3 regions of the Glaciecola sp. 2405UD65-10 genome follow, and region 3 is predicted to be linked to each of the others. Evidence: predicted binding sites of a transcription regulator. Region 3 holds the regulator's gene; each other region holds the start of a gene.
The links. The regulator FNR, encoded in region 3, switches genes on or off when oxygen is low (the NO sensors DNR and NnrR bind a similar motif). The targets are predictions, from matches to a motif close to TTGATCTAGATCAA.
Positions count from the first base shown of each region.

Region 1: a site for FNR is predicted at 1,690-1,703, ahead of ACOI22_RS05070 (DUF3149 domain-containing protein). Genes of this name have one in related genera too.
Region 2: a site for FNR is predicted at 1,344-1,357, ahead of ccmA (cytochrome c biogenesis heme-transporting ATPase CcmA). Genes of this name have one in related genera too.

Region 1 covers NZ_JBMEUF010000001.1:1,103,902-1,107,185, forward strand. Annotated here, with positions in the region: gene prmB (50S ribosomal protein L3 N(5)-glutamine methyltransferase) at 1-697, opposite strand, end outside; gene smrB (endonuclease SmrB) at 847-1,395, shown strand; gene ACOI22_RS05070 (DUF3149 domain-containing protein) at 1,443-1,565, opposite strand; gene ACOI22_RS05075 (hypothetical protein) at 1,732-2,358, opposite strand; gene gshA (glutamate--cysteine ligase) at 2,467-3,284, opposite strand, start outside.
Region 2 covers NZ_JBMEUF010000001.1:1,321,079-1,324,362, forward strand. Annotated here, with positions in the region: gene ccmB (heme exporter protein CcmB) at 1-595, opposite strand, end outside; gene ccmA (cytochrome c biogenesis heme-transporting ATPase CcmA) at 604-1,227, opposite strand; gene ACOI22_RS06090 (hypothetical protein) at 1,447-3,284, shown strand, end outside.
Region 3 covers NZ_JBMEUF010000001.1:549,588-552,871, forward strand. Annotated here, with positions in the region: gene ttcA (tRNA 2-thiocytidine(32) synthetase TtcA) at 1-307, opposite strand, end outside; gene uspE (universal stress protein UspE) at 384-1,292, opposite strand; gene fnr (fumarate/nitrate reduction transcriptional regulator Fnr) at 1,398-2,132, opposite strand; gene ACOI22_RS02525 (sulfite exporter TauE/SafE family protein) at 2,162-2,830, opposite strand; gene ccoS (cbb3-type cytochrome oxidase assembly protein CcoS) at 2,823-3,029, opposite strand; gene ACOI22_RS02535 (heavy metal translocating P-type ATPase) at 3,049-3,284, opposite strand, start outside.

The DNA of each region.
Region 1 (3,284 bases), 550 kb from region 3:
CGCGTGGAAGATCGTCCATATCTTCAGCATCTACGTAAGGCGGGTTTACCACTAATAAGTCATACTTTTGCTCACCTAAATTAGAGAATAAGTCTGACTGCATAGGAAACACACGTTCATCAAGTTGGTAAGACGCTATATTAAACGAGGCAACGTCAAGTGCATCGCTGTCAATATCAACGGCATCTACTTGAGCCTCTTCAAATGCAAACGCTAAAGCTATAGCTATACATCCACCACCTGTACACATATCAAGAATAGTGGGATTTTCTGGTAATGATACGTAGTCGCTGAATTTATTCGCAATAAGCTCAGCAAAGGGTGAGCGCGGTATTAACACGCGTTCATCAACAAAAAATGGCATACCCGCAAACCATGCTTGCTGCGTCAAATAAGGTAAGGGAAGGCCTTCTTCACAGCGCGTTTTTATCCACGACAAAATGGTAGCTCGCTCGTCATGAGTTAGGGTGCATGGGTAAAACACGGCTTGTTCTTGTGGGCTAATGTCTAAAGGTAAGGCCAAAGCACTGAAAACTAAGCGGTGTGCCTCTTGCCATGGGTTTTCAGTACCATGGCCAAAATACACATCATGCTGGTTAAACTCACTCATCGCAAATCGAATATAGTCGATAATACTATGCAGTTGATGACTTAACTCTTGAACATTATTAAAACGGGATGGGGCTAATTCAGCCATTTACTTTTATACTCACTTCGCCTTAGTTAATCACTATATGTACTGCTAGCAACTTGCTTGAAAAATTAATTGCCAATATGCATGCATACGAGTGTACGAACTGGGTATAATAACTAAATTAACATGACTTTTCTTTTAAAAATAAGCGAATGAATAAAAAAACCGATGAAGACAGCGGGTTTGCCGCTTTATTTAAAGATGCGAAGCCTGTTGTTTACGACAAATACATACCCACGCGCAAAGAAAAGCACCTTACCAAGTTACAAAAATCAGATTCGCCAAACAATAGTAAACGCCAGCAATTGGCTAGCGTGGCACTTTCAGACGAATATCAAGCTCATTGGCCGCACAATAAGCCGCTCTCTTATTTAAAAAACAACGAAGCTGAATCAAAAGACGCACTTAAAAAGCTCAAAATGGGCCACATTCCACCTGATATAGAAATTGACCTACATGGCCTAAGTTCACGCCAAGCTAAAGAAGAGATAATAGCAGTAATATTTGAGGCTAAACAACGTCATTACCCGTGCGTAAATATTATCCACGGCCACGGTAGTGGCGTACTAAAGCAAAAGATTCCCAACTGGCTAGTTCAGCACCAAGACGTGATTGGCTTTATTCAAGCCCCAAAAGCTTTTGGTGGAAAAGCTGGCTTACTCGTATTAATCAATGTTGATTTTATTGAGCACAAGCTTTAACAAGCGCTGGGACTAGCTCTAAAATAAGGGCTGCCTAACAATCTATTTTATAAATCTTCTTTTACATTGTGTAAAAATAAATAAACGTAGTAAGCGCATATAGAACAAACAACAAAAATACCAAGAATTGAGCCCCAAGCAACGGGGTCTGAAAGTAATAAGTCCAACATAATATTCACCTTTGAGTTAATGTAAGTAGCGTTAACTGATGAGTAAATATTAGTTGAAAATAGATTTTCGAAGATGATCTTGATCAATTTTTTCGTTAGCTAAAACCCTTAAGCACTCGGTTTATTGAGCTAAATCAATTTTTATGACGTTTCCCCATTTGCTTTGTTACTTAAACAGGCGAATAAACCAGTTATCATCTAAGTCATCTTCACACGTTTTAAGTTGTGCAGCATAGCGCCTTGAACGAGCGTCAACTTTGTTCGCTACTTTTACCAACCATGCTTTTTTGCGGTAAGACTTTCTTTTATAACCACCCCAGCCTTCATGATAATTTAGGTATTGTGCGCCTGCATCCCATTTAGATATTTTATTTATTTTGTGAGTTTTACTTATAAACCAGCCCATAAAATCAATAGCATCTTCAAAATCGGTACGGTCAGAGAACATGCTGCCAGCTTCTTTTTTGTAATCGTTCCAAGTCATGGTTTTGGCTTGGGCGTATCCATAGGCAGAACTTACCCTGCCCCACGGAATCAGTCCAAACATGACGTAATCGCGTGGGGGTAGTGCATCGTGGCGAAAAGAGCTTTCTTGATACATCATTGCCATAGGTACATGAATGGGCACCCCCCATTTTTCACGCATATCGGCCGCGGCATCATACCAGCTATCTTTTTCTTCAAAAATACGGCATAAATTTTCACGTTCAGTGGGCTGCGTTGTTGCGCAAGCACTCAAAAATCCGCATACAACTAAACAAATTGAAAAATGTTTGAATTTATTTAAAAACATAATGAACTAATCTCAAGTACGTCGCTCTTACTAATGTGTGTTAATTATTTCCCTAAGTGTGTATTGCCTGATGCCTTTTGCATCAGGCTTTTTTTTGCCTATAACTTGCTATTCGCAAGCTAAATCAGGGTTATGAGGTTTACGTGTGGTGAAATAATCATTCACAAATTGTTCAAACGGTTTCTCGTTTTTTGCCTCTATTTCTTTTTGCGCGATTACTGACGCCTTTGCTTGCTCTACAAAGGTTTGCTCAGGTATATGTTTATAATTAAGGCCTGACATATGCGCCTTATACTCTTTTGCTAGCTCTAAGCCCAAACTACTGTTGTCAATGTTGTTGTCTAAAAGCGTAGCGAGCCATTTACCAGAGGCGGTTAAACTCGCGTCATTAAATTTTTCGCTTTGCAAATTAACCGCTTTAGAATAACGGTCGGTTTCATTGGCTGCATCAAGTATTGCCGCTACTTTGAGTAACTCTTCATTTAAGCCTAAGCCCCAATCTTTTAACGATATTTTTTCACTGCCATTTTGCAGCATCAAACTTGGGTCTCGCCCTTCTAAAACCGTCTTATTAATATTGTCTTGGCTAATTTCAAAACAATTCTCAACAAATTTAGGTGACGGCTCTAGCAAGCAATAAAGTAAGAAAACATCTAAGTAGTGGAATTGGCTTTCTTCTATTCCAATCGGAGAATATGGATTTACGTCTAAAGAGCGCACTTCTAAATAACTAACGCCCCTATTTTCTAATGCATTAGTTGGCATTTCTTGTGACAAGGCAATTTGCTTAGGTCTAATAGGCGAATATAACTCGTTTTCAATTTGCAATATATTGCCATTCAACTGTTGCCAGCCTTGTGCATCACTGCTAGAAAACTGGCTATATTCAGGTGCTTTTTGCCCAATCGCTTTGCGCACGCTACTCA
Region 2 (3,284 bases), 770 kb from region 3:
ACATAATACCAATTTGAAAGCCGAAAGGTAAATTCATTGCAGCAGAATCTATTGTTGAAGTGGCAAAAATTAGTAACGGAATAAAAAGAGGGATTAATAATAAGGCGAGTAATACCCCCGAGCGCTGCAGGCCAACGGTTAAGGCAACACCTATTGCACCAATTAAGCTAATAGTTGGAGTGCCAACTAAAAGAGTAATAACAAGGGCAAGGTACATGTTTAAGCTCATATTCAAGAACAACGCTAACAACGGTGACAATATTAGTAAGGGCACAATATGCACTAGCCAATGATTAACAACTTTAACTAACACAATTAAATACAAGGGAAGTGGTGAAATAATCAATTGCTCTAAGCTGCCATCAGCAAAATCGTCTCTAAATAAGCGTTCTAAGCCCATAAGTAACGACAATATTGCTGCTACCCAAATAATAGCGCCGCTAACAAGTTGGAGGGTTTGAGGTGAAGGGCCTATTGCCAAGGGAAACAGGGTCACTACCATTAAGAAAAACATTAAGGGCTGCATTAATTCAGCGCGCTGGCGGTAAGCAATTGAAAAATCTCGTTTTGCCACCGCTAGTATGGCTCTGCGCATGCTCACCATTACCAGTTATACTCCATTTGTACCGTTCTAACATGATCTTGAATACTAAGGGCTTGGTGGGAGGTCATTAGAACCGCACCGCCACTATTAATAAAAGATAACATTTGTTGTTCAAGCATGTTTACCAAACCAACATCAAGCGCTGTAAAAGGTTCATCCAAAACCCATAGTTTCGCACTTTTGTGAAGCCATAGTTTTGCCAATGCTACTCTGCGCTGTTGACCTGCAGATAAACTCTTTACAGGAACATCATCAAGCCCAATTAATCCTAGATTATCTAAGGTCTCAAGAATAAATTGATTTTTGTTTTGATAGGCGCACATTTGATTAAAAAACTGAAGGTTTTCTATTGGTGTTAATAATGCATTTAAACCGAGTTTATGACCTATATATAATACTTGCTGTAAAGCGTGATTTGGCTCTGCGTGAACGTCAATGTTGTTTATTGCCACACTACCAGAAATAGGGGCGCTTAAGCCCACTAAAATGCGCAGTAGACTTGTTTTACCCGCGCCGTTTTCACCTTTAAGCAACACCAACTCACCACTTTTAATCGACAAATCAAAGTCTTGAAACAAGATCCTGTCTTGCTTTTCACAGCATATTTGTTTAGCAATTAACACGGTGGAAGTCAGTGCTCATGTGATTGAAAATTCAAGGGATACTAGCATATAAATTAGCGTAATTGCAGTAAAAGAGATGCAATTATAGTGTCTTGACCAAGCAATCATAAAGGTATTTGATTCAGCGCAATTAGAGGAAGCTCATTTTTGGCCGATACCATAGAATAACGCAGCATTTGTGAAAATAATGCTTACATAAAACTTACTTATACGGATGATATGTCTGACTTAAAAGCCGACAACCTAAATTCGCTGACCAAAATAGTAGAGACTCCTCGCTCAGCTTATGCAGAGAAGAGCCTTGATGAGCGCGCCCTGCCTACGCCTCAAGGAAAAGCTCTAGCCTTGACGGTAGTTTCAGTCAATCATGCGGATGTAGTTTTAAAAGCCCCCAACTCCAAGCAAGCAATAACGGTGAGTAAAGATGCTATATTAGGGCTTGATTCACAGCAATCGTTAAAAGCCGGTGATAAACTGATTTTGCTGAGTTCTACTGCAAAATCACTTAATTTTCATATTGAGCAAAGCCAAAGCATGCACGTGAAGCAGATGTCGGCTCCCTTAATTCAAAGTTTATCGAAACATTGGCCCGACATATCCATTAGCACCCTTAAAAAAGCCTTACCAAATTTGCTATCGCAAGTGTCATTACCTACCACGTCTCCTCTTAGTAGTAAGCTACTATCATCAATAGTGGATATTGCGCAAAAGACCGGTGAACCTATATTCTCAGCAACGCTAAATGCCAAAGTAAGCGCACTTACGAGTAACAATATAACACTCTCGTTAACCATTGCGCATATGAGTAAAACGAGTCAATTAAGCTTGCCTATGCCACTTGAATTACAAGGTAAAGTGCATACCGACGACACAGTAAAGCTGACATTAGACGCAAATATGACGAAAGGGGCTATCAAAAGCCTGAGTGTGAATAATGATATATCACTACCACAAAGTGCCTTGCGAAGTATTAACCAATATTTACATCAACGCCCCGCGAGTATAAAGCCCATATTAAATAATGTATTTTTGCATGAACAAATTAACAAGCCTCAAAACGCTACTGTACTTGATACAAGCTCCACAACGTTAAATAAGCTAGGAAAAGATATTTCAAGTAAATTGCTGGGGCAATTGTCGCCAAGTATGTTGGAAGAGGCGAAAATAGCAATTTCGGCATCGCCAACAATTAACAAGGGCCAGGCAAGTTCGAATGCCAATCAGCTACAAATAATGCTATTAGCAAAGCCCGTTATATTAAATATAGAGCGCACGAGTTTAGAAAAGCTACCTGAGCTTAAATTAAATACTAATGGTAAAAGCAGTCAATTTAGCCCAAGCGGCCAAATTCATCCAAATAGTAAAGTAAGCAACACTAAAGAAACGATTACTAATTTACTGCAAACAAAATTTGTTAGTAATATAGGGCAAGACCAAGTTGGTGAACTAAAAATAAAGCTAGCTAATGAGCTAAACCAAAGCTTAGCGCGAAGTTCAAGTGTAAGCGAGGGCATGTTTGGCGTAACAAAAATACTCGACAAAATAACAACAAGTGGCAGTCCTGACCTAAAAGCGTTTATCAAGAGCATTGCCGTGAGCCAACACCCTGACGAAGCCAAGGCCAATAAATCAGACGTTCTTACCGATTCAGACTTACGAAAGCAGTCGAATATTTCAGTTGACGATTTAAAACAAATATTTAATACCGCCGCTTTACCCGATGTTTCCATACTCAAAACTCCCAATGTTCAGGGAGCAGTGCCTTCAGGGTCATTTTTAAACGGTTTGGTAACCATGCTCCAAGCAAGTTTGTTGGCTAAACTTGCAAACCAACAACCTCAGTTAGCAAATCAGATAAATGCGTTACTTCCCACCTTAGCAAAAGCAGTTGCCCCTAAACAGGGGCAACAAAATGTAAAGACTTTACAAGAACTACATAGAAGAGATCCAAATTCAGAACTTATTTCACAGGTCAATAAAGTGCTTAGCAACCATACTCTGCATAAACTAAGTGGCTCTGAAAGTACTCTTCAAGGCCAAGATACTTTTTACTACGC
Region 3 (3,284 bases):
TGTCTTCTTCTACAATTTTGTATTCAACATTAAGGGCATCTAAATAATTGGGCAGAACGTGTTCAGGAAAGCCAGGTTGCTTTTGGTCTAAATTCACCGCAATAATTGAAAAGTGAATAGGGGCTATTCGTTGAAAATACATTAGTACATCAAGCATGGTATAGCTATCTTTACCGCCTGATAAACAAACCATTATTTTGTCACCATCTTCAATCATATTGAAGTCGATGATGGCTTTGCCTGTTTCGCGTCGTATACGCTTTTGTAGTTTATTGAAATTGTAAGTGGATTTTGATTTGGCTGACATAGTTTACACATGATTAATAAAAACGAGGCAATTATACCGCACCTTGCCTCGCTATTACCATCTTAAAGGCTTACATCTATGGGGTTTTAGGTTTAACCACCAAAGTGTCGCATCCTATTTTATCAATAATGTGTTCAGCGGTATTACCTAATAATGCTGCTTTTATGCCTTTTCGTCCAACTGAACCCAATACTAATAGCTCAGCGTTAAGCTGTGAACATAGTTGAGGGATAGTATCTTCAGGTAAACCTTCCATAACGTAATGTTTTGTATTATTTAATGCATGTTTATCGCATAGTTTGTTTATCAAATTTTTGCGTCTGAGCTCAACATTGCTGTTGTAGGTTTGGGGATCAAACTGCGGAACTTCAATACTTATGTGAACAGGCGCGCCTATAAATGAGTTGCTTATACAAAGCTGCCCGGCCATTACTTTGGCAAAAGCGTTTGCAGCTAAGCTAACCTCATCACTTAAACATTCATGTTGCTCGTCTTTATCTTCTAAACTTATTGCGCAAACAATATTACCGCCCTCAGGCATCTCATGATGTTTAACCATAAGCACGTTAGCATGACTGTGCCGTAATATATGCCAATCACTGGGTGTGAATAAACGTTGTGATAACTTATCGTGATTCTTGGCGGCTTTTATGATCAAGTCTACATTTTCTGTTTTGGCTAATTTAACTATGCCTCTGTGAAAGTGTTTATGCCATACAACTTTGTATAGTACATTGCTTAATTGAGAAAATGGACTGGCATACTCTTGTAAGCGTTCATGTTGAGCATCAAGCACTCGTTGTTTTAGAAGTTCACGCTGGTTTGAATTCAATAATTTAGGCATGTCATAACTGCTGTCGTAAACAGCGCTAGCTAACACTAATTGGCAGTTAAACTTTTCTGCTAAAAAGACGCCGCGATATAATGCGTCCTGATTATCAGAGTGAGGGTTAATAACGACTAATATCTTTTGGTAGGCAGACATGTTTGATCTCCAGTTTTATATTCATAGTAAATATAAACAAAGTGCTTAAATAATGCATTCAACCACTTTGTTTGAGATCAATAAGAAAGGTAATAAATAGATTTGTTAAATAGCTCTAACCGATAATTCATTTTCAGGAATACGTTGCTGAACTGCATCAAAGTCTAAAATAGTGATTAACTTCCCTTCAACGCCAATCAAGCCTTCTTTTTGAAAGCGAGTCAGCAATCTAGAAATAGTTTCAACCGTTAAACCTAAATAATTGCCAATTTCGTTTCTTGTCATTGACAAGTTAAATTGCTTCGAAGAATAACCTCTTTCATCAAAGCGCTCTGACAAATGATTCAAAAAATGCAATAAGCGTTCTTCAGCGCTTCTTTTGCTTAACAACATCATTAGGTCATGATCGTTCTTAATTTCAGCGCTCATAAAACGCATAATTTGTTGTCTAAGCTTGGGGTAATCATTTGAAACTTGCTCAAGCGTTTCGTAAGGAAGCTCGCAAACCATTGCTGTTTCTAATGCTTGAGAATAGCTTTGATGTACGTCGTCTCGCAGGGCATCAAAGCCTATAATATCGCCAGGAAAATGAAAGCCAATGACCTGTTCAACGCCGTCTTTGTCGCTAATATAAGACTTAAAAGAACCTGAACGAACCGCAAACAATGAGGTGAATTTATCACCTGCATTCACTAACTTATCATGTTTATGAAGAGGGCGTTTACGTTCAATAATATCGTCTAATGACTCAAGTTCGTTCTTGCTTAGGCTAACCGGTAAACATAAATGGCTAAAACTGCAGCTTTGGCAGTGTATAGATAGTTCGGTTCCTTTGCTCATGAAGACTCTTTCATATAATAAAATCCAAGCTAATTTATACTACCAAATAGACTAAAGGTCAAAAACATTGCAAAAACAAATAGCAATAATGCGATTATTTGGCGCGTTCGTTTATGTTGCAAAAGAGGCAATAGGAAACTTGCACCCACGCTAGATGCAAGCAGTGCTGGCAAGGTACCCAAGCCAAAACTAAACATAAATAGCGCGCCTTGTATTGCATTGCCAGAAGCTAAACTCCACGATAAAGCCGAGTAAACTAAACCGCATGGTAGCCATCCCCAAATAAAACCATAAGCAATGGTATGAAAAGGGCTCTTAAATGGAATTAACTTTTTGCCTAATGGCGCAACCTTTCTCCAAAGTGTTCCGCCGGCTTTTTCAAGAGCAGATAAGCCCTTGTATAGGTCGCTAATGTAAAGGGCTAATAATAATAAAAAACCAATGCTTAACACTTGCAAGATGGCTAAGCCCGATGCTAATGAATTACTAAAAATACTGCCTAAATAACCAGTAATACCGCCTGCAATTGAGTAGGCTAAAATGCGACCCACGTTATACGCTAGCAAATAAGGGGATTGAGACGCTCCTTTAGGTATGGCAAAGGTAAATGCGCCAGCAATGCCGCCACACATTCCTATGCAGTGTACACCGCCAGCTAAGCCAACTAGAAAAGCAGATACGTAACTAAATTCAATCACTTTTGTGAGTACTACTATTTTCTTCTAGTTTGTCTGTTTCTGGCGTAGGGCTTTCTTTAAGGTCATCATCAAATAAAATACTGTAGCCCTGTCTTTCTAAATCATCAAATTGATTCGATTTAACCGCCCAGAAAAATACCGCTATAGCTATAGCAACTATTATAATGGCTAGTGGAATCAACACATAAATTATACTCATTACTTTTTCTTCTTGTTAACTAGCGCAATAGACGAGTAGAGTTATACACTACAATGATAGAACTTAAAGACATTCCCAAAGCTGCTTGCCAAGGCGTTAAAAGGCCCATAACAGCAAATGGCAATACCAATACATTATACGATAAGGCCCATGCAATATTTTGTTTGATTTTGCGCTTGGTTAATTTTGCCATTTTTAGCAAGTCTACAAGTGCATTTAATTTAGGATTAAGCAATACAATATCGGCGGCATTCT